2 regions of the Pseudomonas putida genome follow, and region 2 is predicted to be linked to the other one. Evidence: riboswitches for the same ligand, from Rfam matches in the RefSeq annotation. Region 2 holds a riboswitch; the other holds the start of a gene.
What was found. A riboswitch is a leader RNA that binds a small molecule or an ion and turns the genes downstream of it on or off. The one in region 2 is predicted to bind thiamine pyrophosphate.
Positions count from the first base shown of each region.

Region 1: it holds a riboswitch for thiamine pyrophosphate, as region 2 does, so the genes downstream of both, C2H86_RS25480 (TenA family protein) here and thiC (phosphomethylpyrimidine synthase ThiC) in region 2, are expected to answer to the same signal.

Region 1 covers NZ_CP026115.2:5,599,220-5,611,962, forward strand. Annotated here, with positions in the region: gene C2H86_RS25465 (putative bifunctional diguanylate cyclase/phosphodiesterase) at 1-1,565, opposite strand, end outside; gene C2H86_RS25470 (SCO family protein) at 1,646-2,632, opposite strand; gene C2H86_RS25475 (Ig-like domain-containing protein) at 2,700-6,095, opposite strand; TPP riboswitch at 6,348-6,462, shown strand; gene C2H86_RS25480 (TenA family protein) at 6,493-7,140, shown strand; gene tenA (thiaminase II) at 7,137-7,802, shown strand; gene C2H86_RS25490 (hypothetical protein) at 7,816-8,010, opposite strand; gene C2H86_RS25495 (DUF6708 domain-containing protein) at 8,153-9,046, opposite strand; gene C2H86_RS25500 (T6SS effector BTH_I2691 family protein) at 9,051-12,029, opposite strand; gene C2H86_RS25505 (DUF4123 domain-containing protein) at 12,022-12,743, opposite strand, start outside.
Region 2 covers NZ_CP026115.2:2,054,275-2,071,593, reverse strand. Annotated here, with positions in the region: gene C2H86_RS09530 (glycosyltransferase) at 1-218, shown strand, start outside; gene C2H86_RS09525 (toluene tolerance protein) at 221-826, opposite strand; gene C2H86_RS09520 (O-antigen ligase family protein) at 928-2,103, shown strand; gene msbA (lipid A export permease/ATP-binding protein MsbA) at 2,119-3,927, shown strand; gene hldE (bifunctional D-glycero-beta-D-manno-heptose-7-phosphate kinase/D-glycero-beta-D-manno-heptose 1-phosphate adenylyltransferase HldE) at 4,056-5,477, shown strand; gene C2H86_RS09505 (metal ABC transporter ATPase) at 5,512-6,480, opposite strand; gene C2H86_RS09500 (aldo/keto reductase) at 6,536-7,348, opposite strand; gene C2H86_RS09495 (NAD(P)/FAD-dependent oxidoreductase) at 7,345-8,520, opposite strand; gene C2H86_RS09490 (DMT family transporter) at 8,567-8,899, opposite strand; gene C2H86_RS09485 (LysR family transcriptional regulator) at 8,987-9,877, shown strand; gene waaA (lipid IV(A) 3-deoxy-D-manno-octulosonic acid transferase) at 9,889-11,160, shown strand; gene C2H86_RS09475 (TolC family outer membrane protein) at 11,228-12,664, opposite strand; TPP riboswitch at 12,826-12,932, shown strand; gene thiC (phosphomethylpyrimidine synthase ThiC) at 13,087-14,967, shown strand; gene cytX (putative hydroxymethylpyrimidine transporter CytX) at 15,119-16,402, shown strand; gene C2H86_RS09460 (RsiV family protein) at 16,371-17,117, opposite strand; gene C2H86_RS09455 (NUDIX domain-containing protein) at 17,303-17,319, shown strand, end outside.

The DNA.
Region 1 (12,743 bases), 2.6 Mb from region 2:
CCGAAGGCTTGCTCGAGGGTGAAGGCCTGGATGTCGGAAAGGTTGAGCGAGGGGTCGAAGAAGCGGTACTGGGCGCGCCCGGCCTGCTTTGCCGAGTACATGGCGGCATCGGCGCTGCGGATCAGGCTGTCGATGTCCTGGCCATCACGCGGGCAGATGCTGACCCCGACGCTGGGGCTGGTGTTGACCTCCTGGCCGTCGAGGGCGTAGATGGCCGAGAGCTTCTGCACCAGTGTGCGTACCCAGTTGTTGATCTGCGCCTCACTGCGCTCGCCCGCCAGCAGCACGACGAACTCGTCACCGCCAAAGCGCGAGGCCTCGTCGCCGGGTTCGAGCAGGCGCTGGATGCGCCCGGCAACCGCCTGCAGCAACAGGTCGCCGATCTTGTGCCCGAGCGAGTCGTTGATCGACTTGAAACGGTCCATGTCGATGAACAGGATTGCCATCAGGCGGCGTTTGCCGCGCTGCCGGGTCAGCGCCTGTCCGGCGACTTCGACGAACTGGCGGCGGTTGTGCAGGCCGCTGAGGTGGTCGGTGGCGGCGGCGTGGCTGCTGCGCCGGTGTTCGTCTTCCAGGCGGCCGATCAGTTGCTGGTTGACCTGCTGCGCGTGCTCCAGGGCGCTGAACGCCTCCTGGCGCTTGCGCAGCAGGCGCAGGGTCCAGGCCAGGCTGGCGAGGATCATCAGGGTCATGCTCAGGTTCAGCCAGAACTGCCGCGAATAGGCCAGCGTGGAAGGGGCGAGAATCTCGTCATAACGCTGGCTGACCACCACGCTGAAGCCACGCTCGGGCACCCGCCGGTACAGGCTCTGGTAAGGGACCCCGGACGCGTATTGGGTCAGCTGCCCGGCCGCCCCGTCGGCATCTGCCATGTCCGGTTCGAAGCTGTCGCCTGCCACCACCACGCCGCTGGTATCGATGCGCAGACGCTCCTGGCCATCGTCCTGAATCAGGCGCATCAAGCCGCTGTCGCCAAGGTCGATGTGCTGGAACAGCACCGCCAGGTAGCCAATGTCGAGCTGCACCACGAGAATATTGTCGATTTCCCGGCCCGGCAGGTCGGTCAACGGCAACAGGAAGGGCAGGCGCCAGTTGGGTAGGGTCGGGAGCGAGGTATCGGGGATGATCCGTGGCAGGAACGGTTTGAAACCGTAGTGGGCGACATGCACCTTCAATTGCTGCAGCCAGTCCGCCGGCAGCTGCGCGGCTTCGTCGCTATGGCTGGCGGACAGCAGCCGACCCTGGCGATCGTACAGGCTCATGCGCTTGAACACGGGGTCTTCGGCCAACAGCCTGGCAAGGCTCAGGCTGCCCTGGCGCAAGGTTTTCATGTCGTCCTGGGTCACCCGACCCACGGCCTGGGCGCGGTCGACCAGCTGGCGCAGGCTTTCGGCAACAATACTTGCCAGGTTCAGATGCTCGGCCGCCTTGGCCGCCAGTGCATCCTGGCGCGAGGCGGCCTTCTGGGTGACGTGCAGCCCCCAGAGGAAGGTCAGGGTGGCTGCACAGAGCATCAGGATCAGCAAGCGCAGGAGGCTTGCGGAGGAGAGAGAGCGACGGATCACTGCTGTTGTTCCCGACCCTGGGTGATGGTCGAAAAATACGACAGGCAGATGACAGCCTCATGACTGGTGGCTAATTGCCTTTAAGGTTTTCCCCGGTCCGTCAGGGGCGCCTGTATGCGTGAAGTTTCTTCCTGCAGGTAGCTGATCAGCGCGGTGACCTCGGCATCGCCCAGGCGCATGTTGGGCATGGCCAGGCGGTTGTACTGCTCGAAGAGCAGCGTGGCCAGCGGTTCTTTCTCGGCCAGCATCTGGTCCGGCTCCTTCAGCCAGCGTACCAGCCAGCTGGGGTCGCGTTGCTGGGTCACGCCGAGCAGGTCGGGGCCGATGCCGGGCTGGCCGGGTTCGGTGTTGCCCACGGTGTGGCACGAGGAGCAGCGGGTGCGGAAGATCTGTTCGCCACTGCTGGGCGGGCGGATTTCCGGCGCGCTGGCGTAGTCGTTGGTCATGGCAGTGGCCTGTTTCCAGTTGTGCAGGCTGTTGCCCAGGCGGTCGGCGAGGATGTACGGGCTTTCGAACGGCGAAGCCTTCATCCAGCGGCCGGTGGCCTGGTTGCCGATGATCAGGCTCAGGTTGTGGTCCTTGGAACGACCGTTCTCCAGGCCTTCGATGTACAGGCCCAGGCGCCGGCGCAGCTGTTCGATATCTTCGGGTTCGCCGGTGAGCAGGGTCCAGCCAGGGCCGATGCCGAACTTTTCGGCATAGCGCTTGAGGGTGGCGGCGGTGTCGTTGTAGGGGTCGATGCTGATGGAGTAGAGGAAGATGTCCTTGCCGACCCGCTCACCGAGGATCTTCTGCACCTGGCGCAAGCGGGCGGTTTCCACCGGGCAGGAGTCGGAGCAGCCGGTGAAGATGAAGTTGATCGCCACCACCTTGTCCTTGATCAGGTCGTCGAAGAAACGCACCTGCTTGCCGTCCTGGGTCACCAGCGGGGTGTTGGGGAAGTAGTCGGCGCCCCATGGGGTGGCGGCTTCGGTGCTTGGTATCGATTGTTCCGCTTTGATCGGCCAGTAGTGGGTGCCGGCGGCGAACAGGGTAAGTGCGAGCAGAACACGCCATGACAGGGCCATGATGTACGTCCTCTGATTTGCGGTGAGCCGCGAAAGGGCCGCAGAGCGGCCCCCCGTGCAATGCGTATTACTTGACGCTTACTGGTACCGTGACGCTCTGCCCCAGAGCCGACTTCACGGTGATCGTCGCCGGTGCCGCCAGGCTGCCACCGGTGGTGGTCACCGACAACCGCCAGCGCGCCCCGCTGGAGGCCGCGGTCAGCGTCGCCGTGCCCAGGTTCAGCGGGCCACTGGTGGTGGCTGCGGTCACGCTGATGCTGTTGCCGGTGGCCACCGAGGTGGTGCCGGAGATGTCCCAGGTGTAGCGGTTGTTGCTGCGCACCTGCACCACGGCGCTGCTGACCTGGATCTGGTCCGCCACGGCTGCCGGGCTCACCGCCACACTGACCGTGGCCGGTGTCAGCGATTCGGCGCCCTTGGCGTCACGCGCCGTGTAGTTGAAGCTGGCGGTGAACGGGGTGTCGACCGTAGCCGGCGGGGTGTAGGTCACGGTGGTGCCGTCGCTGCTGACCGAGCCCTTGCCGGAGTCGGGCTGGCTGAGGTCCTTGACGGTCAACGGCAGGTTGCCTTCCGGATCGGTGTCGTTGGCCAGCACGTTGATCACGGTCGGCTTGCCGGCCGTGGTCGCGGCGCTGTCGTTGACGGCCACGGGTGGTTTGTTGGCCGGATTTTCACCGTTATTGTTGCTGGCGGTGCGGAAGGTCGGCAGACCCACAGAAGCCATGTACTGCACGCCATCCCAGCCTGGCAGCGGCGTCGGCATGACCTGGAATTGCCCAGGGTGCTCGATGTCCCAGCGCAGCAGCATCGACGAGTCTTCATGCTGGGTGTTGTGGCAGTGCTCCATGTAGGTACCGGCGAACTCGCGGAAGCGAATGGCCATTTCCACTTCTTCCGAGGAGTCGTCGTCCGGGCCGATGCGGTAGACGTCCTTGCGTGCCCATTTTTCCCACTCTGGCGGTGCCTTGCCGTCACGGCTGAGGATCACGCCTTCCTCGAAGTGCACATGCACTGGGTGGCTCCAGCCGTTGCCGCCGTTCTTGATCTTCCACACTTCCAGGGTGCCGTCGCCGCTGAAGCCGCCTTGGGTCGCTTCGCTGGCCAGCTGTGGCGCGGCGGAGATGCGCCGCGGGTCCATGCTGTAGCCGAAACCGCCGTCGGTCTTGATGGTCCAGGGGGCGGTATCGGTGCCGTCGGAGCGCCCGAAGATGAACTCGCGGTGACGGGCCGCCTTGATCTTGGCCTGGTCGGCGGCAGCGGTGCGGTCGATGGTCAGCGGGATCATCTTCAGGCCTTCGGCCTTGCCCGGTTTGGCCGGTTCATAGGCGGTCGGGTCCATGCTGACGTCGGTGCCGCTGTAGGGTTGCACGATAAACTGCATGAACTTGCCCACTACCGGGTCGCCTTTGTCCCATTCCGGCCCTTTGCTGGTCTGTTTGATCACTGCCTTGTATTTTTCGGACAGCACGTCGGCCAACTCGATGGGCTGTTTCGGGCCCTTGCCGGTGTCATGCTCCATGATGTTGACCAGATACAGCTTATCGCCGACCTTGATGCCGTTCTTGGCGAAGTTGATGATGATGTCATAGCGCTCGGCGATGCCTTGCAGCGGCAGGATGGCGTTGTTGTCGTCGGTCTTGCCGTCGCCGTTGAGGTCCATGGTGCCGTCGAACGGCACGGCGTGTTCCATGATATTGCCGTCGTTGGCGATCATGTGGAACGGCACACGGGCGTACGACACGTTGGAACCGGAAGGGCCCTTGAACTCGCCACCGTTGCCGGCGATTTCACGCACCACGGCAAACTTGAAGTAACGCGAAACCGAGCCATTGAGGATACGGAAGCGGTAGGCCCGCGCGCGAACCTTGAGCTTGGGCTGGTACTGCCAGTTGACCAGGATCTGGTCACCGAGGAAGCCATCGGTATTGAACGGGTTGAACCACAGCTGGCCGCTCTGATCCCAGGCCTTGTCGGCGATCACCAGGTTGACGTCGTAGTCGCGGTTACCCCACGGCATGGCCGAGCCGCTGGGGAAGCGCAGATTGACACCGTCCTGCAGCGCTTCGTTGCCACGGTCGATGGCGCTGTAGTAGTTCATCATCACGGCGTTGCCTTTGTAGACGTTCTGCGCCGTGAAATCCATCATGTGGTCGTGGAACCAGTGTGTACTCATGGTTTCGTGCCAGTCGCCACGAATCTTGATGCTGCCGTTCTCGCAGGTCTTCAGCCCTGGGTTGGCGTCGTTGACGAACAGGGTTTCACCCGGCGAGCAGGGGAAGGCAGCGCGCGGGTCTTCGGCACGGGTGTTGATGGTGTCGTAACCGGCCAGCTGGATCGGCCAGCGGTAGTCATAGTACTGGCCAGGGAAGAAGTAGGCGTTGGCGAAACCATCGCTCTCGGCTGGTGAGTGACCGTTGTGCTCGTGGGTGGAAATGGTGTGCAGGCCAAAGCCGGCGTTGGCTGCCGGGTCGATCGGCAGCGCGTTGTAGTGGCGCATCAGCACCGGCTGGCCATAGCGAACCATCAGCAGTTTCGGCGGGAAGGTACCGTCGAAGGTCCACAGCGACTTGTGGTTCTGCAGCGGGAAGTTCGGGTGGAAGCGGGTGTCGATGCCCTTGGTGGTGCCGAGGGTGGTCGGGATGTCCGAGGTCTGGTAATACAGCCCGCCCGGCGCGAACTCGCCCGCGGCATAGTTGTGCAGCTGCTTGCGGTCACGCAGCCCCTGGTTGATGCGCGCACCTGCCTGCGCAGTCTTGAACGCCGCCTGGGGGTAGAACTCGTTCCAGCGCTGGTGCGACCAGCCTTTTCCTGGTGGCCGGCCTTCCGCTGGCGAGCCGACCGAGTTGCGGTTGAGGAACAGCTCGATCTGCGCCTTCCACGGGTTGCGGTCGAGGGTGTTGGCGAACTGGGTCGGGAACGGGTACAGCCCCGGCTGCTTGAGGAAGGCCTCCAGGGCATTGCCGTTGGGGCTGCTGCGGGCCACCACGTTGGGGTCTTGAGCAGGTTCCGCGCCCAGTGTGGGAACCGGGAAGGTCAGCGAAGGGGGAGGCAGGTTGGGGTCGAGTTTTTCCGGGCCGAATTCCTCGAACAGCAGCAATTGCTGAGTGAACGGCTGGGCCCCGAACAACGGGCTTGGCTTGCCGTTGGTAGGGTAATTGCGTGATGTCTGCAGGGCGGGCGGCAGCACGTTGTCGACGCGGTTGGTCGCGCGATCACCGTACACCCCGTTTTGCAGTTCCAGCGAACCTTCGTTGGCTTCAGGCAGGTTGAACAGGTTGAGCAGTGCCGGGCCGGGGTCTGCCGGTTGGTCATCGAAATGCGACGGGTCCGTCGGCGGCGGCGGGCTGACGTCATCCAGCCCGGAGGCCATTGCTGAGATCAGCCCGAGGCTGAGCATCAGCGCGGTCACGGCGGACAATTTGAAGAGAGGGCTGTTGGGGTGGATCACGGCAGGTGTTTTCATTGCCTGGTGCCTCGCTCGCAGCTAAATGGCTAAGGGCCATCAATGGCGTTGTGCCGGGTTTTACTGGCCTGAGCAACGGCTGTGCCAACAGATGTTTCGGCAACACTTTGTTAAACAACTCCTTGCAACGCCTGAGGTGCGCTAAATAATGGGGTGTCAATGAACGGGTGTAGGGCCCCGAAAGCGGGGTGAAGTGGGGCCCAACAGCGGTGTTGGGAGTGGTGACAATTCTTGTTTAGCGCTGTATACCTAATGCCCACCAAGGGGAGCCCGGCAACGGGCTGAGAAACCGCTGAGAGTTGAAGCGCGGTGACCCTTCGAACCTGATCCGGATAATGCCGGCGAAGGGATGGGACTGCCGACCTGCCTTTTGCCGGCCTCACTGCGAGGCCACACCATGACCGAACGCTTCAGCGAAACCCTTCAACGCCAGAACCAACCGACCTGGTCGGCGGCCGTCGGCCACCGTTTCGTCACCGAACTCTGCGCAGGCAGCGTCGCCGACCCGATCATGGTCCGCTACCTGGTCCAGGATCATCGCTTTCTCGACAGCTTCCTGACCCTGCTCGGCGCCGCCATCGCCACCGCCGACACCTATGAGGCCCGCCTGCGCTTCGGCCGCTTCGCCGGGATGATCTCCAGCGACGAGAACACCTATTTCCTGCGAGCGTTCGAGGCGCTGGACGTCAGCCCGGCGCAGCGCACCGAGCCTGCAGACACAGCACCTACCGCCGGCTTCAAGGCCATCATGCGCGAGGCCGCGGCTACCCGTTCCTACGCCGCCGCGCTGGCCGTGCTGAACGTTGCCGAAGGCCTGTACCTGGACTGGGCCCTCAAGGCACCCAAGCCGCTGCCGGCCAACTTCGTTTATGCCGAATGGATCACGCTGCACGACAACCCGGCATTTTGCGATTTCGTGGCGTTCCTGAAGTCCGAACTGGACCGGGTCGGCCCCTTGGAGGCCGCATTGGCCAGTGATTTTTACGCACGTACCGTTGAACTGGAGCTTGCCTTCTTCGACGCCGTGTACAGCGAGGAGGCGTGAGCATGGATATTTTCGAGCGTCTGAAGGCTGCCACGGCCGGCCAGTGGAACAGCTATGTCGATCATGACTTCGTGCGGCAGATGGGCGAGGGCACGCTGCCCGAAGAAGCCTTCCGCACCTACCTGATCCAGGACTACCTGTTCCTCATCCAGTTCGCCCGCGCCTGGGCCCTGGCCGCCTACAAGAGCCGCCTGCCGACGGATATCCGCGCCGCCCAGGCCGGTTTGGCGGCGATTCTCGATGAAACCGAACTGCACCTGCGCCTGTGTGCACGCTGGGGGTTGTCGCAAGCCGATATCCAGGCAGCCCCCGAGCACCAGGCGACCGTGGCCTACACCCGTTACGTGCTCGACTGCGGCGCGGCCGGCGACTTGCTCGAACTGCATGTGGCATTGGCGCCGTGCGTGATCGGCTACGCCGAGATCGGCCGCACATTGGCGGAGCGCATTGGTGACCTGAGCGACCACCCGTACCGGGAGTGGATTGGCGAGTATGCCGGCGAGGGTTACCAGGGCGTGGCAGCGGCGGCGCGCAAGCACCTGGACGAACTGGCGGCGCGGAGCATGACCGAGCAGCGGTTTGTGGAGCTGGCACAGATCTTTGGCCAGGCTTCGCGGTTGGAGGCTGATTTCTGGCAGATGGGGCTGGATGGCGTTGACTGAGTGCCGGTTGGCTTCAGTCAGGCTGTTTCATTGAGGTTTTGTGGATCGCCGTGCACATGTACCGCACGGCGATTCGATCGCGCTCGGGCAGGGTGCGGTAGTGGTCGATGAGGTTGACCTCTTCCTTGTTCAGGCGGCGCAGGAACAGGCGTTGGTTGAATGAGGTGAAAGCACGGAGGATGCGGACCAGAACGGAATCGATTGCCATGGAATCGCCTTGCTTGGTTGTTGGTCTCGTCCGTGAGATTTTCCTTACTTTGTCAGGGGATAAAGGTGAAGTCTAGCGATCTGGCTCAATTTCTTGAGTGATTGGGCTGCTGCAGACAGCCCAAGCTTTCCTGAGCCGGTGCTCATTTGCGTTTTCGCTTGCTGGGTTGAATGGGGGCTTCCTCGAACGCCTCTGGCGGTGGCGGCGCTGCGCGAACGTTGAATACACGGCAGATGACGTACCAGCAGATGGCAACTGACAGGTTGTAGGGAAAGAGGACTGCCCAGAACGGTAGTTGCCAGTTCTTTTTACCCTGTATTTCACCGGGCTCGCCGGTGCGCCAAGGGGCGTAGTGGCGCCACGCTTCTGCTGGGGTGAGACAGATGGCGTGTAACGGCCTGTGCCACCAGTTGGGTTCGCCTGGAGGAGGGAGTTTGTCGGGGCCGTGGTCCATGAAATGGCGTAGGTATTCCCAGACTTCGGCGACATATCTGATGTCAGGCTCGGTAGGTTCGTTGCTGTCAGTCCAGAGGCAGTCTCGCTGGTGGAGAGTGCCATCTTCTCGACGGGGAGCGAACGCCAAGGCGTAGCTGGTGCTGAAGGATGAACCGCCAAATTCGGTCCTTTTGAAAACACCTCCGCAGACATTGTGCCAATCGAAAATAAATAGTTTTCCTATGCGCTTGTAGTAAATCTTCTTTGTTGATCGGTTAAAATACACGGCGGATAATTTTTTTATGAAGTAGATGCGATAAACTAAAAAAGGAGAAAAAATAAGAGGGCATAGCAGAAGAATTATTGCTGAGTCTATGTCGGCAAAGGTTATATCTCGAAAATTTTCATCTACTATGTCTGGATAGATGAATATGGCGAGAAATATTGTCATGGCAGTATAAATCTTGCCCATAAAAACGGAGTCAGTTACCCAGGGGTTTTTCAGTGTTAGTACCGTTTGATTGATTTGTGTGATTTGACCGCCAATTCGTGGCGGATGATTTGAGTTGCCTGTAGGTGTGAAAAGCCACAATGTTGCCATGTTGTTAATCTCCTAAAGAAAATTTTGTTGTGGACTTGGCTTCCTCATCTAGGTCTGTGCCGGGGTAGTAGCATATTTTTAACGTTATCTTAATGGGGGTGTTGCTCATCATTTTGAAGATCAAAATCAATCCTGCCGCTGTCAGGTGGCAGGTCGGTGTTATAGCGATCGCACTAGTAGTATTATCATGGTTTCGTGTGCTTGCACTTGATTTCCAAGTGCTATGACCAAGAACAAAGCCGGGTAAAAGCACGGTAAATCCCAGGCTGTTCGTGTGGCTTGGCATATCACCGTGAAAGATCGCTCTCCAGTTAGGAGATGACCATGATTTAGAAGTGCCGGTATTCATTTGTCCTCCGACGAGTTTTTTTGAATCTTCCTTTGACAGTAGGGAGGGCAAATAAAAAGCAGCATGCCATGCTCTAATTTCTTCCTTTGCACTCGTGAATGTTGGCAGTTTCCTTGCGTGATCCAGAGGCGTCTCTTCTCTGGTTTCTCCATCATTTTGGCGTGTACCGAAAATGCTTCTGACTGCCCAAAGCTCTATCGGGTTATGAAGTTTTTCATGAGATTTATGGTGAAAGTACATTCCGCCTGCAATGAAGCCGGCGCCAAGCAGTACAACTGCGGCCGCAGCCCAGCCAGCGAAGGGAATAAACATTGTTGGACCAGCAATTGCAAGGGACCCCTCTAAAGTCAAAGTGGCCCCCAGTGCCATAGAAGCCCCGCCGCGTAATGTGTAGCTTGCGGCCTCCGCGTTACCATTTGCATTCTGTCTTTTGTACTTTTGGATATCTGAGGTTAAGCTCAATAAGATGGCTGGGTAGCCAGAAATTCGTACAAATAAATTACTGCTCAGGAATGTTGTTAACCCATTGCCGAATGCCATCCCTGGAGCACTAGATCCCAATTTCAGCATGATCGCTTTTTGTGTTGCTCGTGTACTTACTAACGTCGCTGCTGTAGCACCGATCACACCAAAGACGGAAGCCGAAAAACCTGTCTCATACTCAGGCGCATCACTTCGCTGCAAGTTGTTGTACGCCGCTTTCAGTGTAAATATGTTGAACCACAGCATTCCGGCATTCAAACCCGTCCCGACGCCAGAAGTTAGCAGCCCGAGTGGCGTTGGCTTGACCAGTGAAGTGGTAGTCATCTCCAGCATCACTTTCCTACTGCCTGTGATGCGCAACTGCTTCATTTCTTCAACTTGCGCCATCCCGCTTTTCAGGTATTTTTCCACTTCCTGGCTGAAGGGATTCTCGAGGATCAATTTGTCAGTGATGTTGTACCGCGCCGCTAGGAGCCCCAGCGCTTTTTCGGCATTGGCCTCGCGCGCGGCAGCTTGCACTTGCTGGCGCAGGCTGTTGCTGGCATCCCAGCGCGTCTGTCCGCGCATGCGCTTCAGCACCACGGTACTGACCGATTGAGCCGTGAGGTCGGTGATATTCGCCATGGCTGGAAAGCGTCCGACCAAACCTTGGATGACATTGTCACTGCCACCGAGCAAGGTGCCGATTGAGTCGGCCTTGTCGCGAAACGGGTTGAAGGGCGCCAACGCTTCGTACAGCGGACTGTCATGCTGGTCCAGCCAGCGCTCCAGGCGCTTGAAGCGCAGGTCCTGCTCTTCGGTGCCGGGCACGGGTTGGCCCATGGGATGAATCAATAGGGCCAGGGACATTTCCAGTCCGCGGGCGGAACTGAGTTCGTCCCGGTCATAGCAGGCCAGCGCGGCCGCCAGGCTGTAAGGATCATCGAGATGCGCGGCTTCGGCGGTGGCCAGCCAGGCGTCGTGATCGTTGCTGGCTTGCAAGGCCAGTTCACGCATCTGGCTGATGCGGTACTCCAGTTCGTCGCGTTCCTCCAGAAACTTGAGGTACTTGGCGGTATCGATACGCTGCCCCAGTCGATGGCCCTGCTCGGAATAGTCTGGGTGGGTGAGCACCCGGAAGCGTTCCTCGTAAGGCGGCTTCGGTCGGCTGTCCGGGCGTATCCTCAGGGCTGCCGTGCCCAGGGACGGGTTGTCGGGTGGGTACATGCTTTCCAGGGTCTTGTTCAGCAACGTGGCAATCAGATTGCGATGGTGGAAATCGCGGCTCTGCGGGCTGAGGCGTTCGGCATCCAGCTGGTAGCACATCGGTACATCAGCCTGCTCGGTACCCTGCGCCGGCCTTGTGTGGGGCAGCTGTTCGGAGGGCATCAGGTCGCGCATCTGGTGCTGATAGGCCGACACCGACAGGCTCAGGTCCAGGGCCAGGCCCTCGGCGTCGCTGAGCACCACCACGGCGGGGATCTTCGGTTGGGTGTAAGGGTAGTGCCGTGCAACGGCGTGCAGGCTGCCGGCGAGCAATGCCGAAGTGCGTGGCTGGCTGCTCCAGCTCAGTGACATGCGTTGCGCGTCCGGCTTGAAGTCTTCGACCCAGGTATGCAAAGCGCTGACCGGCAGCACATGGGCCTGGTTGGACGGCGCCTGGTTGCCGGCAATCAACTCGGCCATGTTCAGCTGGCGCATGTGCCGTTTGCGCATGGCCAGCGAACCGGTGATGCGCGCGGTTATAGCGTTGGTCCACAGGTGCGGGCTGTAGGCGATCCAGACTTCCTTGGCGCTGGTCTCGCAGGTGTCGGCCCAGACCCAACCCATCGCCCGGCCGGACAAGTAGCGGTCGCGCCGTTGGTAGTGCTCCAGGCACCGGTGGCGCAACTCCTTGTACTGACCTTCACCGTCGTACTCGTGGATGACCAGCTTTTCGCCCTGGGTGCCTTTCATGAACACGTAGACATAACCCGGACGCAGGGCGCGCAGGGTGTAGGCGGCGTGCTGCAGTGAAGGGAAGCCTTGCTCCAGGGCGAAGCCGGAGTCGCTGTAGCGGCAGGGCGGGGCAGCGCCGCTACGTGGCACGACGGCGTAGCGCACTGGCAGGATCGGTACCCGTGCACTGCAGGCAGGGGGCGATGCGGCGCGGCTCACGGAGGCGTCAGTCATGGGCGTTTTCCTTGCTGTGAATGAGTGCTTGCAGCTCGCGAAGGCGGCCTTGCGGTGACTCTTCGAGGTTGGTGTAGATAGCCTCGGCCCGCGCATCAGTCATCAGCCACCTGTGCTCGGCGACCAGGCGAATGAAATCACCGGCAACGGTCTCGTCGCTGAAGTTGAGTGCATCCAGTTGCGGCAACAGGGCTTCGATCCATTCACGGATCTCCGCCAGCGTGCGATCGGTATGAGCCGGCGTAGCCAGCAGTTCGTGGGCAAGACTGATCACGAAGTGTTCGTGCAAGCCCGATTGCAGCCGGCCAAGCTCGTGCTCTTGCAGGGACAACAGAAGGGCATACCTCGAACGCGCTGTGGTCGGAGTGTTTTCAAGTGTCTTCCACTCATGGACAGGCCCCCAGTCGACTCGCCACGCCAAACGCGACACCGGGCCCAGCCAGGCTGCTCGATTGGCCTCATCCAATGCGTCCAGCCAGGCGCTCAGGTGATTGGGCGTAATGTGGTGGGTGGCCACCCCCAGATCCGGCATGGTGAATTGCACCAGGCTGTGGAAATGGTCGGAAAGCTCATCGACGCTGACCTCTGCATCCATAGCGATAGCGCCGCCAATGGGCATCCAGCTAATGACGGCATGACGAAGCAGTTCTGGCGAATCGCTGACGTCCACCAGCAATGGGCCGAACTCATATTCTTCATCCATGACGCTGCGTT
Region 2 (17,319 bases):
TACCGGTAGTCTGCAGCGACCTGCCGGTGTTCAGGGAGCAATTGCTGGAGTCGGGCTGCTATCTGCCGGTTGGCGACGTGGAAGCCTGGGCCCGGGAAATTGGGCGCTGTGATGTCCCTCGAGCGCTGGCGATGGCCGCCCGGCAGCGGCAGACTCTGGCGCCGGAAGCGGCGTGGCAGGCGTTCTGCGATGGATCGCACAGCCTGCTGCGCGGTTGAGGTCAGCGCGCCAGCAAGGCTGCTTCGAAGTCGGCGAGGGGGAATCGGTCACCCAGATTCTCCCGCTCGATGTAACGCACCATGTGCTGCACGTTGCGGCGAATCATGCGGGCGGACAGTGGCGCGCGCAGGAAGCGCATGTCCGCTACGTCGATCAGGCCGAGGCGTTGGTCAGGAGTGACGACTACGTTGCCCAGATGCAGGGAGCGGAAATAGATGCCACTGCGATGAAGGTGGCGGATGAGCTCGATCAGGCGGGGCAGGTAGTGTTCCCAGCTGAAGCCGTCGTCGCGAGACATCTGCAACAAGGTGCGTCCTGGCAACGGGCGATAAAGCACCGCTGTTCTGCCCGGTATGTCGAGTTTGTGCTGGCTGATCACCTCGAGGGTAGGGATGCCCAGTTGCGCAAGGCGTGCGGCGTTGTCGACGAAGCGCTGCGAGTAGGGACGCAGCAGCGCAGATGAAATAAGGCGCTTGCGGCGAAATACCTTGAGGAAATTACCATCGCCAAGCAGGTAGACTTTGGCGCCATGACTGTCAGCCTCGAGTATCTGGGCACCAAGTATCAGCTGATCGAAGTCGAGCTGGGAGAGCCGGGAGCATTGCATGAGTTGAGCCTTGTCATCTGGCGAGCAAATTGACCGGCAATAATGCCGAAAATAATGCCGAAGCACCAATGCATGGTGTCGTTGATTGACCGAGGGGACCTATGGTCTACGAAAAAAACTGGGTTCAGGCCTGGTTGGGTTTTGGTTTGGTGTGGTTCTTCGGGGCGATCGCCCTGGCGCCTAGTAACAAGGTTTATCAGCAAGGTCTGGTTGTGTTCCTGTGGTTACCCATGCTGCTGCTGGCATGGCCTGCTCGGCGAGTGCTGGTTGAAGCCTGGCGACGCCAACCGGCGCTATGGGGCAGCATTATGTTGCTGATGGTGTGGGGGCTGATCAGCCTGGCCTGGACTGCTGCCGAAGATGCTAGCCGCGAGGCCAAGCGCTTACTGTACATTTTCGTGTTCTTGCTCGCGTTCCCTGTGCTGGCACAAGCCGGCAGCGCCCGTGTCCGGCACTTGTTGCAGCTAGGGGCTGCTGCGCTGGCTTTCGCCGCATTGCTATCGATCGTGCATTTCTATGGCCAGCAGGCCATGCCTTTGACCGGGCGGCTCGCCGGTATCGGCGGTATTTCGCACCCGATTCTCGGTGCCTATGTGGTCGCCGCCGGAGCACTGTTGCTGTTGTACCAGATGCCTCGGCATCGGCTTGCCCAGCTGGGTTGGTTGCTAGCGCTGGCCTGCCTGGGAGCCTTCGTCGTGCTCAGTCAGAGTCGCGGTGCAGTGCTGTCCTTGCTGTTTACCCTGTTACTCGCGCCGCTTTGGTGCCGTGATCGGCTCAGCCAAGTGATCGCGATCATGGCGATGGTCACGTTCGGCCTGGCCATCTATTTCATGTATGACCTGCTGGCTGAGCGTGGTGCGTCGTATCGCCCGCAAATCTTCGAAACGGTGCTGCACATGATCACTGCTCATCCCTGGGGCGGGCTGGGCCTTGGCTCCAGTTACACGGTAAGCGCTGCAGGCCTTGAGTTCGATCACTCCCACAATATGTTCACCCACGTTGCCTTGGAACTGGGGTTGCCCGGCATGGTGCTCTGGGCCGCAGTCTGGCTGTTTGCCCTGGGTGAGATCACACGTGCCCGGCATACCCCGATGGGCAAGATCCTGTTTGGCCTGTGGGTGTTTTCGACCATGGCGATGCAATTCGATGCTGCAAGCCTGACGGCTACGCCGCGCGCCGAGTGGTTCGTCAGTTGGCTGCCGGTTGCTCTGGTCATGTTGTTGCCATGGGTACGTGCCGAAAATGACGCCTGTGGTAAAATTTCCGGTTCAACCTGAACAGCGAGCTCGATGATGGCCGAAACACCGCTACCGGCGGAACACAGCTCCAGCCTGAAGATCTACTTCCGGCTGCTGAGCTACGTGAAACCTTATGTCGGCATTTTCCTGCTGAGCATTGTCGGTTTTGTGATCTTTGCCTCGACCCAGCCCATGCTGGCCGGGATTCTCAAGTATTTCGTCGACGGGTTGAGCAACCCGGAAGCGGTACTGTTCCCCAATGTCCCCTACCTGCGCGACCTGCAATTGCTGCAGGCGGTGCCACTGCTGATCATCCTGATTGCGGCGTGGCAAGGCCTGGGTTCGTTCCTGGGCAACTATTTCCTGGCCAAGGTTTCCCTTTGCCTGGTGCATGACCTGCGCGTTGAGTTGTTCAACAAGCTGCTGGTGCTGCCCAATCGCTACTTCGACAACCACAACTCTGGCCACCTGATCTCGCGGATCACCTTCAACGTGACCATGGTCACCGGCGCTGCCACCGATGCGATCAAGGTCGTCATCCGTGAAGGCCTGACGGTGGTGTTCCTGTTCGGCTACCTGCTGTGGATGAACTGGCACCTGACCCTGGTGATGGTTGCCATCCTGCCGGTGATCGCGGTGATGGTCAGCGTTGCCAGCAAGAAATTCCGCAAGCAGAGCAAGAAGATCCAGTCCGCCATGGGCGACGTGACGCATGTCGCGTCCGAGACCATTCAGGGTTACCGGGTGGTCCGCAGCTTCGGCGGTGAAGCCTACGAGCAGCAGCGCTTCGCCAACGCCAGCCAGAGCAACACCGACAAGCAGCTGCACATGACCAAGACCGGCTCGCTGTACACGCCGTTGCTGCAGCTGGTGATCTACACCGCCATGGCGGCGCTGATGTTCCTGGTGCTGTTCCTGCGCGGTGAATCCACTGCCGGTGACCTGGTGGCCTACATCACGGCGGCGGGCCTGCTGCCCAAGCCGATCCGCCAGCTGTCGGAAGTCAGTTCGACCATCCAGAAGGGCCTGGCCGGTGCCGAGAGCATTTTCGAGCAACTGGACGAAGCACCAGAGATCGATACCGGCACCGTCGAGAAGGACCGTGTTCAAGGCCGCCTCGAAGTGCGCAACCTGAGCTTCACCTACCCCGGTACCGAGCGCGAAGTGCTTAGCGACATCAGCTTCGTCGCCGAGCCTGGGCAGATGATTGCACTGGTCGGGCGCTCAGGCAGCGGTAAGTCGACCTTGGCGGCCCTGATCCCGCGCTTCTACCACCACAACCAGGGAGAGATCCTGCTCGATGGTGTGGAGATCGAAAACTATCGACTGCGCAACCTGCGTCGCCATGTTTCCCAGGTGACCCAGCACGTCACTCTGTTCAACGATACCGTGGCCAACAATATCGCCTATGGCGATCTGGCGGGCGCCCCGCGTGCCGATATCGAAGCGGCAGCCGCAGATGCCTATGCCAAGGAGTTTGTCGACCGCCTGCCAAAAGGCTTCGATACCGAAGTCGGTGAGAACGGCGTGCTGCTCTCCGGTGGTCAGCGCCAGCGTCTGGCGATTGCCCGGGCGCTGCTGAAGAATGCGCCGCTGCTGATCCTCGACGAAGCTACTTCGGCGCTGGATACCGAATCCGAGCGGCATATCCAGGCCGCCTTGGACCATGTCATGCAGGGTCGTACCACGCTGGTGATCGCCCACCGCCTGTCGACCATCGAGAAGGCCGACCTGATCCTGGTGATGGACCAGGGCCGCCTGGTCGAGCGCGGTACGCATGCCGAACTGCTTGCGGCTAATGGCCATTATGCCCGCCTGCATGCCATGGGCCTGGATGAGCCGGCCAAGGCCGATATCACCTGACCCGCCTTGATCGGGGCCGTATCGGCCCCGATTGTCACGGGAATTTTCCAGGGTGTATGTGGCCGTAAAGCCGTCGCCTACCCTGTGCTAATATCCTGCCCCTGTCATTATTTCCATATGGGTTGCCCATGAAGTTGTCCATGCCGCGTTTCGATCAAGCCCCGGTACTGGTGGTCGGCGATGTCATGCTCGACCGCTACTGGCATGGCGGTACTTCGCGTATTTCGCCTGAAGCGCCAGTGCCGGTGGTCAAGGTCGATCAGATCGAGGATCGCCCCGGCGGCGCGGCCAACGTTGCCTTGAACATCGCCGCCCTCGGCGCGCCAGCCTCGCTGATCGGTGTCACCGGCCAGGACGAGGCCGCCGACAGCCTGGCCAACAGCCTGCAGGCCGCTGGCGTGCGCTCGGTGTTCCAGCGCATCGCGCACCAGCCGACCATCGTCAAGCTGCGGGTCATGAGCCGTCACCAGCAGTTGCTGCGTATCGATTTCGAAGAGCCGTTCGCCACTGACCCGCTGTCGCTGGGGACGGAAGTCGACACGTTGCTCGAAGGTGTCAAGGTCCTGGTCCTGTCCGACTACGGCAAGGGCGCGCTTAAGAACCACCAGAGCCTGATCCAGGCCGCACGTGCCAAGGGCATTCCAGTGCTGGCCGATCCCAAGGGCAAGGATTTTTCCATCTACCGTGGCGCCAGCCTGATCACCCCGAACCTCAGCGAATTCGAGACCATTGTCGGCCGCTGCGCCGATGAGGCCGAACTGGTCGCCAAGGGCCTGCAATTGCTGCAGGACCTGGACCTGGGCGCGCTGCTGGTGACCCGTGGCGAGCACGGCATGACCCTGCTGCGCACCGGTCAGCCGGCGCTGCACCTGCCAGCCCGGGCGCGCGAAGTGTTCGACGTGACCGGTGCTGGCGATACCGTGATCTCGACCCTGGCGGCTGCCATTGCCGCAGGCGAAGACCTGCCGCACGCCGTGGCCCTGGCCAACCTGGCTGCGGGCATCGTGGTCGGCAAGCTGGGGACCGCGGCCATCAGTGCCCCGGAACTGCGCCGGGCGATCCAGCGTGAGGAAGGCTCCGAGCGTGGCGTGCTGGGCCTGGAGCAACTGCTGCTGGCCATCGACGATGCGCGGGCGCACAAAGAAAAGATCGTCTTCACCAACGGTTGCTTCGATATCCTGCATGCCGGGCATGTCACCTACCTGGAGCAGGCGCGGGCACAGGGTGATCGGCTGATTGTCGCGGTCAACGACGACGCGTCGGTCAGCCGCCTGAAGGGGCCGGGTCGTCCGATCAACAGCGTTGACCGGCGCATGGCCGTGCTGGCCGGTCTGGGCGCGGTGGACTGGGTGATCAGCTTCCCCGAAGGCACCCCGGAAAACCTGCTGAGCCAGGTCAAGCCGGATGTGCTGGTCAAGGGCGGGGACTATGGTATCGACCAGGTGGTGGGTGCCGATATCGTCAAGGGCTATGGCGGTACCGTGAAGGTGCTGGGGCTGGTCGAAAACAGCTCGACCACAGCCATCGTCGAGAAGATTCGCAAGAACTGATCGATTGCTGGGGCCGCAAAGCGACCCCAGCTTGTTACTTGTGAAGTGAAGTGCGGGCCCGTTCCAGCAGCGCCCGCGCCTTGTCGCCAAAGCGTTGCAGATGCGAAGCCGGCGCCACCTTGCGCTCCACCAACCCCTGCTGTTTCACCCAGTCCTTCCAGCGAATCCGCTCATCGGCCACCACCCAGCCTTCCTGCCGGGCAAAGCTCTCGGCCAGGTACAGCCCGCGGGTACTTGCCGGCACCAGCTCATCTTTCTTCAAGGTGTATAACTCGGCCAACGGCTGCCCATCCTGTACCGGCATCAGATACAGATCTGGTCGCTTGCGGTTGAGCCGCGCCACCAGTTGATCCCCTTCCAGGCGCTCATCGACATGGAAAAGGCTGAGCTTCTTGGCTTCCCTCGGCACCTGCAGGCGCATGTCGTAGATCAGCTGCAGCGAAGCTGTCGGCAAGTGCACATAGGCGCGAGGCCGTTCCAGCAGCATCAGGTTGCCGCAGTGCACCGGGCGGGCAGCACCCGACTCCGGCGTCAGTACGAAGGGCAAGGCTTCACGGTAATGCAGTGCGGCGGCATAGGGGGCTGGCAGCCAGGTGTCATTGAAACGCCCGCTCAGCCAGCCTTCCGGGGTCTCCAGCAGGCATTCTTCAGCTACTTCCTGAACGGCGGTGTGCAGCGGCAGGTTGAGTTCCTGGGCGGGGACATACCCAGAAATCAATTTCAGGACCACGTCGCCGCGGTCCTGGCGGCGTTGCCTCACCAGCACCCAGTAATCACGGTGCTGCCAGTGCAGGGTCAGACGTACGGAAACACCCAGGTTGGCCAGCTCCACCACAAAGCGCTGCTTGTCGGCCAGCTGGATCGCGCGCCGCCGTTGTTGGGTCTGGGCGAAGTTCAGGGGCATGCCGATGCTCTGGTAGACCAGGCCCTCGGCGGTGGCTTCGACATGCAGCGGCAGTGTCTTGAAGTTGCTCGGGTTCTTTCGGATCAGCGTACGCGCCACGAGGCTCCTCCTTGCGTCGGGTCAGTCTCCAGGCCCATCTTGGGTGGGTGACAACTCAATGCTGGCCCAGGATGCGGGCAACGGTGGCCACGTTGTGAGCCAGGTGCAATGGATTGATGGTGCCGACAATAGCACTGCTCACCCCCGGGTGGGCGAACAGCAACTCGAAGCTGGCTTGCACCGGATCGACCCCAGGGGCAAGGCAGATATGCCCGCTGGCCAACGCCTTCTTAACCAGAATGGCCTTGCCGTGTTCGGCAGCGTAGTCCAGCACCGGGCGTTCTGCCTGCTCGTTGAGGTTGTAGGTGACCATGGCGCAATCGCCTTGCTCCAGCGCTTTCAGGCCGCCGGCGACGGTCTTGCCGGAAAGTCCATAGCCGAGAATCTTGCCTTCCTGCTTGAGTGCAGCCAGGGTCTGGTAGACCTCTTCATGTTCGAGGATTGCCAGGTCATTGCCATCGGAGTGCACCAGCACCAGCTCGATGCGGTCAGTTTCCAGGCGGCGCAGGCTGCGTTCAACCGAGCGGCGGGTGTGAGCGGCGCTGAAGTCGAAGCTCGACTGGCCGTCTTCGAATTCTTCACCCACCTTGCTGACAATCACCCATTCATCGCGCTGGCCGCGCAGTAGCGGCCCCAGGCGCTCTTCACTGCGGCCGTAGGCCGGGGCGGTGTCGATCAGGTTGATACCCAGCTCGCGGGCCTGGGCCAACAGCAGACGAGCTTCACCATCGTCGGGGATGGTGAAGCCATTAGGGTATTTGACGCCCTGGTCGCGGCCCAGCTTGACCGTGCCCAGGCCCAGCGGGGAGACCTTGAAGCCGGTGCTGCCTAGTGGGCGCTGCAAGCCATGCAAGGTTGGCAAGGTCATGGCAGCAGTTGCTCCCAGGCCGGTACACCCAGGGCCGGGCGCGGCAGGCCGGTAAGGTCGGCCTGCGCGGCCGGGCGCACGCCATCGCGCTCGAGGCTGGCCAGTACGCGGTCACTGAAGTCCGGTGCCAGTGCCAGTTTGGTCGGCCAGCCCACCAGCAGGCGCTGTTGTTCGGCGAGGAAGGCATTGTCAGGGCGGACCAGGCCGGACTGCGCGGGCTCGGCGCGATCAACGCGCAGGGTTGCCCAGCGCACCTGGTTCTGGTCGACCCAAGGCAGCAGGCTGGCAATTTCCTTCTGTGCTGCAGCGATCTGCGCGGCTGGCTCGCGGGCCACGCCATCGGCCTCGGCCAGGTCGCCGCCGAGGTACCAGACCCACTGGCCATCGGCGGCCGGGTGGGTGGTCACGGTCACGCGCGGCTTCGGCCCACCGCCCAGGCAGTGCGCATAAAGCGGCTTGAGGTTTGGCCCTTTGGCCAGGACCATGTGCAAAGGGCGGGTCTGCATGGCAGGTTGCTTGAGGCCCAAGGCATGCAGCAAGTCTTCGGTGCCAGCGCCAGCGCTGAGCACGATGCGCTGGGCGCGGATTTCACGGTCGTCGACGCGCAGGCCAACCAGTTCGTCGCCCTCGCGCAGCGGTTCGACCTGTTCGCCAGCGAGCAAGCTGTCACCGGCCAGTTCGGCCAGGTTGGCCAACAGGCTGGGCACATCGATTACCAGTTCCGCCAGGCGGTAGACCTTGCCTTTGAAGTCACGGTCTTGCAGGGCCGGCGGCAATTGCTCGCCTTTTACCTGATCGACACGGCCGCGCACCGCCTTGCTGGCGAAGAAGCTGGTCAGGTTGCCGGCGAGGGTGCCTGGCGACCACAGGTAGTGGGCATCGGAAAGCAGGCGGGTGCGGGTCAGGTCCAGTTCACCGCTGCCATCGATCGCTTCGCGCCAGCGTCGCGGCATGTCGGCGATGGCTTCCGAGGCGCCGGTCAGGGCGCCGTGCAGGGCGTACTTGGTACCACCATGGATGATGCCCTGGGACTTGATGGTCTGCTCGCCACCGAGGCTGGCGCGCTCCACCAGCACTGTCGAGTAACCCAGGCGACGCAGGCGGGCATTGAGCCAGAGGCCTGCGACCCCGGCGCCGACGATCAGGACGTCAGTGGAAATGGCGGTTGGCATGGCGGTACCTCGAAGACTGGGACAGCTGGCAAGTATACAGGCTGCCTCAGTGCCCGGCAGTTTTGGAAAACAGCTGAATCACTACCACGCCACCCACGATCATCGCCATGCCCAGCATCGCCGGTACATCCAGCTTCTGCCCATAGACCACCAGCGCTGCCACGCTGATCAGCACGATGCCAAGGCCCGACCAGATCGCGTAGGCGATGCCTACCGGAATGCTGCGCACCACCAGGGTCAGCATCCAGAAGGCGATCCCGTAGCCGACCACCATCAGCAGCAACGGCAACGGCGTGCTCAGCCCTTTTACCGCCTTCATGGAGGCAGTGGCGATGACTTCGGCGCAGATGGCGATGGCGAGATAGGTATAGGCATTCATGACGGGATCCTCCGGTAACTGGCTCGGCATTCTAGCGATTGCCCGAATGCGGTAAAGTCATTACCTATCCGAGCTGGAGATAGGTTGATGGCCGAGCAATGGAACCTTGAACAACTGCGCACCTTTCTGCGGGTCGCCGAATTGCGCTCGTTTTCCGCCGTGGCCCGCGAACAGCGCAAGGCACAGTCGGCCATCAGCAATGCCATCGCCCTGCTTGAAACCGACCTCGGTGTCACGCTGTTCGAGCGCAGCAGCGGACGCCAACCCAAACTGACTGAAAACGGTACGGCGTTGCTCGAAGATGCCCGAGAGCTCTTGCGCCAGTGCGAACGCCTGGATGGTCGTGCCCTGGCCTTGATGCGTGGCCAGGAAGCCTTGTTGCGGGTGGCTCAGGATGAGGCGATGCCTTATCAGCCAGTGATCGACAGCCTCGACGAACTGGCTAGCCGTTATCCATACCTGGAGGTGCAACTGGCCAGTGGTGCCCAGGGGGATGTAGCGCGCAAGCTGGCCGAGCGACGCGCCGACCTGGGGCTGTTCTTCCACCACGAAAGCATCCCGGCATCACTGGAGCGCCGAGCGTTGGGCAGTGTGGAGATGGTGACGGTCTGTGCAGTTGATCATCCACTTGCTCGCGAAGGCCGAGTCACCCGCCAACAGCTGGCCCGCCATCGGCAATTGCTGATCACCCCGCAACAAAGCGGCTACCCGGGTGGCGAAGCGATCAGCCCGCAGGTCTGGCGTGCCGACAGCTTCTACGCCATGGCCGAGCTGCTGATGCGCGGCCTGGGCTGGGCCTGGCTGCCGCGGCATGTGGTGCAATACCCGACTTACCAGACGCACATGGTCGAACTCGACAGCGAATGGCGCCCGCCCGCGTTGGTGGCAGAACTGGCCTGGCGGCGTGATGAGCCGCTGGGCCCGGCTGCGCAATGGTTGGCCGAGCGCTTTGCGGTGCACCTGCGCGCGATCGGGTAAACTCCGCGGCCATGAACAGAACACTCTATACCTTGCTGTTTCACCTGGGCCTGCCGCTGGTTGCGCTGCGCCTGTACCTGCGCGCACGCAAGGCACCGGCCTACGGCCAGCGCATCGGCGAGCGCTTTGCCTGCAACCTGCCGGCCATGCGCCAGGGCGGAATCTGGGTACATGCGGTGTCGGTTGGTGAAAGCATTGCCGCCGCACCGATGGTGCGTGCGCTGCTCAAGGCTTACCCGGACCTGCCGATCACGCTCACCTGCATGACCCCGACCGGTTCCGAGCGCATTCGCGCAATGTTCGCCGACGAGCCGCGCATCCAGCATTGTTACCTGCCCTACGACCTGCCATGGGCGGCCGGACGCTTTCTCGACCATGTGCGCCCGCGCCTGGGCATCATCATGGAAACCGAACTGTGGCCCAACCATATCCACCAATGCGCCAGGCGCGGCATTCCGGTGGCCCTGGCCAATGCCCGCCTGTCCGAGCGCTCGGCCCGTGGCTACGGGCGCTTTGCCAAGCTGACCCGGCCGATGCTGGGTGAAATGAGCCTGATCGCCGTGCAGACCGAAACCGAGGCCCGGCGCTTCCGTGACCTGGGCGCGCGCCCCGAGTGCGTGCAGGTGACCGGCTCGATCAAGTTCGACCTGAAGATCGATGAGCACTTGCCGCCTCGTGCCAGGGCATTGCGCGAACAGTGGGGCGCCGACCAGCGTCCGGTGTGGATCGCTGCCAGCACTCACGAGGGTGAGGATGCCTTGATCCTGCAGGCGCACCGGCAGTTGCTGCAGGTACATGGCGATGCACTGCTGATTCTGGTGCCGCGTCATCCTGAGCGGTTCGATGCCGTGCATGCCTTGTGTGCCGAGCAGTTCGCCACGGTGCGCCGCTCCGCCGGCACGTCGGTGGATGCCCGGACGCAGGTGCTGCTGGGTGACACCATGGGTGAGTTGCTGTTCCTCTACGCCCTGGCCGACATCGCTTTTGTCGGTGGCAGCCTGGTGGCCACGGGCGGCCATAACCCACTGGAGCCTGCGGCATTGGCTTTGCCGGTGCTCATGGGGCCACATGTGTTCAACTTCCTTGAGATCAGCGCGATGTTGCGCGAGGCGGGTGCGTTGCAGCAGGTCGAAGATGCCGACGGGCTGGCCGAGGCGGTGCGTCGATTGATCGAGCTGCCCCAGGATGCGCAGCGCATGGGCGAGGCGGGCAGGGCGGTGATGCGGGCCAATCAGGGCGCCTTGCAGCGCTTGCTGGATGGGTTGGGCAAGTTCATCCGCTGAAAGCGAGCTTGCGCGGATCCTGTGGGAGCGCCCCGGCAAGGCCGCTCCCACAGGGCGAGTGTCTATCTCAAGGCCTGCGCTCAAAGTTCTTGGCAGCCGCGGCCGCAAGGTCCGGTGGCAGGAAGTCCTTGTCCGGGTTGTAGTCCGGCTTCAGGTACTGTTTGAGGTCCTGCAGGTCCTGCGGGCTCAAGGTCCCTGCCGCCTGCTTCAAACTCAGGTTGTCGATAATGTAGTCGTAGCGGCTGTTGTTGTAGTCGCGCACCGAGGTGTACAGCTGGCGCTGGGCGTCGAGTACGTCGACGATGTTGCGGGTACCGACCTGGTAGCCGATCTCGGTGGCTTCCAGGGCACTCTGGTTGGAAATGATCGACTGCTTGCGCGCCTGCACCTGCTCCACATCGGTGTTCACCGCGCGGTGCAGGTTGCGGGTGTTCTCCACTACCTGGCGGCGCAGGCTTTCGCGTTGCTGCTCGCTTTGGCTCAGGCGCTGGTAGGCCTCGCGTACCTGCGAGCTGGTCAGGCCACCGCTGTAGATCGGGATGTTCAGCTGCAGGCCGACGGTGGTCTGCTCCACGTCACCGCTGTAATGCACATTGGGCAGTGCAGCCGAGTTGCTGAAACCCAGGTTGTCGTTGTCGCCTTTTTGGTATTGGGCCACCGCATCGAGGGTCGGGGCGTGGCCGGCCTTGCGCTGGCGCAGGGTTTCTTCAGCGGCGGCAACGGCATGGTTGGTGGCCAGCAGGTTGAGGTTCTGACGACCAGCGGTTTCCACCCAGGCCTTGGCGTCGTTGGGGGTCGGCACCTTCACCGGCAGTGTGTGGACCACTCCCTGGATCGAGCTGTACTCGCGGTTGGTCAGGGTGACCAGGGCCTCGAAGGCATCCTGTACCTGGCGCTCGGCGACGATCCGGTTGGCCCGGGCAGTGTCGTAGCTGGCCTGGGACTGCAGCACGTCGGTCTTGTCGGAGAGGCCGACGTCGAAACGTTCGTTGGACTGGTCCAGCTGGCGCTTGAAAGCCGCTTCCTCGGCTTTGGTTGCGGCCAGGTTGTCCTGGGCGCGCAGTACGGTGAAGTAATCCTGCGCAGTCTGCAGGATCAGGTTCTGCTCGGTCGCCGACAGTTGCAGCGCCGCCTGCTCGTTGACCGCTTCGGCAGCCTGCAGCTGGAACCAGCGATCGGCGCGGAAGATCGGTTGTGAAAGGGTCGCGCTCCAGCTGTTGCCGCTGCGGTTGATGGTCGCCGAAGGCTGGTCGAGCTTGGTGCGGGTATTCTGCATCTCGGCACCGGCCGAGAGGTTTGGCAGCAGGCCGGCGCGGGCCTGCGGCACCACTTCTTTCTGGGCACCATAATCGGCACGGGCGGCAGCAAGATCGGCGTTGTTGTCGACCGCTTCCTGGTAAACACTGACCAGATCGGTCTTTACCGTCGTGGGCATGTCCGCTGCCCAGACCACTCCGTTGGACGCACAAGACACGGCTATCGCCAGTGAAAGTTTGCGCAGCATAGAGGCAATCCTTGTACGAAATTTAATTACTGAACTGTTGAGTATCGAGCGACGGGCCAGTGTAGTGCCATGCGCACCCGTCAACAATCATAGGTTGCGCCTTTCATCTCCCCTGCGTTTTACCCGCTTGGCTTTGCCGACCACTCCAGTCTAGACTGCGCATGTTCTTGTCGGGGTGCCTTGAAGCAAAGGCTGAGATCGCAGAGGTGCGGATCCCGTTGAACCTGATCAGGTTAGCGCCTGCGTAGGGAACAAGATTGCTCGCCTTCCCGGGGAGCCTCTTGTGCCAGGTCCGGGAATGTCGCAGCTGCATGCAGCTTCAGGCACCCCCATGTCCGGCACTGCACCCGTCAAGGGTGCGTCCACGTCTTTCAGGTTCACCCCGACATTCCACTGCTAGGAAGCCGTCTGGAGAGCCTGTGATGACCAAACAAGAAAAAACGATCAACCTCAGCGAATCGGCGCAAGTCGATCAGCAGTCCGTGCAACCGTTCCCGCGTTCGCGCAAGGTCTATGTCGAAGGCTCGCGCCCGGACATCCGCGTGCCCATGCGCGAAATCAGCCTGGACGACACCCCGACCGACTTTGGCGGCGAAAGCAATGCGCCGGTGCTGGTCTACGACACCTCCGGCCCGTACACCGACCCCAACGTCATCATCGATGTGCGCAAGGGCCTGGCCGATGTGCGTTCGGCCTGGATCGACGCGCGCGGTGACACCGAGCGCCTGGGCGGCCTGAGCTCCGACTTCGGCCAGCAGCGCCTGAACGATGCCGAGCTGGCCAAGCTGCGCTTCGCCCACGTGCGCAACCCGCGCCGGGCCAAGGCTGGCGCCAACGTCTCGCAGATGCATTACGCCCGCCAGGGCATCATCACCGCCGAGATGGAATACGTGGCCATCCGCGAGAACATGAAGCTGCAGGAAGCACGCGCAGCCGGTCTGCTCAACGAGCAGCATGCCGGCCACAGCTTCGGTGCCAACATCCCGAAAGAAATCACCCCGGAATTCGTTCGCCAGGAAATCGCCCGAGGCCGCGCGATCATCCCGGCCAACATCAACCACCCGGAAGTGGAGCCGATGATCATCGGCCGCAACTTCCTGGTGAAGATCAACGGCAACATCGGCAACAGTGCCCTGGGCTCCTCGATCGAGGAAGAAGTGGCCAAGCTGACCTGGGGCATCCGCTGGGGCTCGGACACCGTCATGGACCTGTCCACCGGCAAGCACATCCACGAAACCCGCGAGTGGATCATCCGTAACTCGCCCGTGCCGATCGGTACCGTGCCGATCTACCAGGCACTGGAAAAGGTCAACGGAGTGGCCGAGGACCTGACCTGGGAGCTGTTCCGCGACACCTTGATCGAACAGGCCGAGCAGGGCGTCGACTACTTCACCATCCACGCCGGTGTGCTGCTGCGCTACGTGCCGCTGACCGCCAAGCGGGTCACTGGTATCGTCAGCCGCGGTGGCTCGATCATGGCCAAGTGGTGCCTGGCGCACCACAAAGAAAACTTCCTGTACACGCACTTCGACGAGATCTGCGAAATCATGAAGGCCTACGACGTCAGCTTCTCGCTGGGCGATGGCCTGCGCCCAGGCTCGATCGCCGACGCCAACGACGCCGCCCAGTTCGGTGAGCTGGAAACCCTTGGCGAGCTGACCAAGATCGCCTGGAAGCATGATGTGCAGTGCATGATCGAAGGCCCCGGCCACGTGCCGATGCAACTGATCAAGGAGAACATGGACAAGCAGCTGGAATGCTGCGACGAGGCGCCGTTCTACACCCTCGGCCCGCTGACCACCGACATCGCCCCGGGTTACGACCACATCACCTCCGGTATTGGTGCGGCGATGATCGGCTGGTTCGGTTGCGCCATGCTCTGCTACGTCACGCCCAAGGAGCACCTGGGCCTGCCGAACAAGGATGACGTCAAGACCGGCATCATCACCTACAAGATCGCCGCCCATGCCGCCGACCTTGCCAAGGGCCATCCGGGCGCGCAGATTCGTGACAATGCCTTGTCCAAGGCACGCTTCGAATTCCGCTGGGAAGACCAGTTCAACCTGGGCCTGGACCCGGACACCGCGCGCGCATTCCACGACGAGACCCTGCCGAAGGAATCGGCCAAGGTCGCGCACTTCTGCTCGATGTGCGGGCCGAAGTTCTGCTCGATGAAGATCACCCAGGAAGTACGTGAATACGCGGCCAAGATCGAGGCCGTGGACGTGACGGTCGAGCAAGGCATGCGCGAGCAGGCCGAGCGGTTCCGCCAGGAAGGCAGCCAGCTGTACCACAAAGTGTAAGAACGCCAACGTCCCTCATGTGGGAGCGGGCTTGCCCCGCGAAAGCGTCAGCTGCGCCAGCGCACTTGGCAGGTCTGACGCCTTCGCGGGGCAAGCCCGCTCCCACAAGGGGGTAGTCAGTGCCACATTCATTCTTCCTGTGAACATAACAATGACATCACCCAGCCAATTCTCCCCCGACCACCCGGTCCCCACCCACCAGCGCATCTTCGGCGCCCGTGACCTGTTCTCGCTGTGGTTTTCCCTCGGCATCGGCCTGATGGTCCTGCAGGTCGGCGCCATGCTGGCCCCTGGCCTGGGCCTGGCCGGCGCGATCCTGGCCATCGCCCTTGGCACTGGTGTCGGTGTGCTGCTGCTCGGCGCCGCCGGGGTCATCGGCAGTGACACCGGCCTGTCGGCCATGGGCACCCTGAAGTTGAGCCTGGGTAGCCATGGCGCGCGCTTGCCGGCACTGCTCAACCTGCTGCAACTGGTGGGCTGGGGCGCCTTCGAGATCATCGTCATGCGCGATGCTGCCAGCCTGCTGGGCGCTCGGGCGTTCGGCGAAGACAGTGCCTGGAACAGCCCGATGCTCTGGACGCTGTGCTTCGGTGGCCTGGCCACCTTGCTGGCGGTTAGCGGGCCGTTGGCGTTCGTGCGCAAGGTGCTGCGTGCCTGGGGTATCTGGCTGCTGCTGGGTGCGTGCCTGTGGCTGACCTGGAACCTGTTCGCCAAGGCCGACCTGGCTGAGCTGTGGAACCGCGCCGGGGATGGTTCGATGTCGCTGGCAGTGGGCTTCGACATTGCCATTGCGATGCCGTTGTCATGGTTGCCGTTGATCGCCGACTACTCGCGTTTCGCCCGTAACGGCAAACATGTATTCGGCGGAACCGTGCTGGGCTACTTCATCGGCAACACCTGGCTGATGAGCCTGGGCGTGGCGTATACCCTGGCCTTTGCCGCCAGCGGCGAGGTCAATGCGCTGCTGCTGGCACTCGCGGGAGCCGGCATGGGCATCCCACTGCTGTTGATCCTGCTGGACGAGTCGGAAAAGGCCTTTGCCGATATTCACTCGGCTGCCGTGTCCACCGGCGTGCTGTTGCCACTGAAGGTCGAGCACCTTGCATTGGCCATTGGTGTGCTATGCACCCTGATTGCCTTGCTGGCTCCGCTGGCCCAGTACGAGAACTTCCTGCTGTTGATCGGCTCGGTGTTCGCACCGCTGTTCGGCGTGGTGCTGATGGACCACTATGTAATCCGTCGACGCCGCCTGCCGACCCAGGTCGGTGGTTTGCACTGGCAGGCGCTGCTGGCCTGGATAGTGGGTGTGGCGGCCTATCATGTGATCGTCGCCAAGGCGCCGGAGCTGGGCGCTACCCTGCCAGCACTGCTGCTGGCAGGTGGGCTGCATGGCCTGCTGAGCTTCAGCCGCGGCCGGGAAACAGCTCAGGCTTGAGCACGCCGTTCAGGCGTGGGTAAGGGATCTTCAGTTCCACGTGGCCCATGGAGTAGGGCGCGATGGCGTAGACCTCGTACTTCACCACCAGCGCGCCGTACGTCAGGGCGATGTGCGGCGAGCGCTTGAAGGGCCAGGTCTTGACGAATTCGGCGTCCTTGTCCATGCCCACGCTGATCAGCCAGGCACGGTGCGACTCTTCCACGGTCTTCCAGAAGGTCTCCTCCTGGCCTGGCACCAGCATGTCCTGCAGGGTCAGCACCTTGTCCAGCTTGCGCGAGTAGTTGATGAAGCCACGCCCCGGCATGCCGTGGGCGCCGCCGCTGTCGAGGTAGCTGGACAGCTCGATGATCACCAGCCCGTCATGCTGCTCGCGTACCTTGGCTTGCAGATAGCTGCTGTTGCGTTTGTCGGCACTGGCCAGGTATTGCTGCTCGTAGGCCAGCAGGGTGCTTGGCGCGGTGCCATGCTGATTGTCTTCGGTCAGTTGCAGCAAGCGCTTTTCGACGATGGCATCGAGCTTGGGCTGGGCCGGAAAGTGGATGGTGTCTATGTTCACCAGTGGGCAGTCGCTTGCGCTGCAGCCGGGCTTGACGTGCTCCCAGGCATCGCGCTTGACCTCCAGCGGAGTCCGGTAATTGGGCGCGAACAGGCTCTGGCAGGCGCCCAGAGCGAGTGCCAGCACGGCCACGGAAGTCAGTTTGACAAGTGTCATGATGATCCTTGCAGAACAGGGAAAAGTCGGCCTTTGACCGTCTGCGCGGCCTTCAGTTCGCCACTAAGCTAACAGAGTGAACGCGTGCTGTCCCGAGTGCGCGAACGGTTGCCGGAAAGGGGTGAAACGGGCAACCGTGCAGAGTAGGATGGCGCGATGCGGTAATTGAGGTAATGAGGATTTCCATGTCAGACACGTTGAA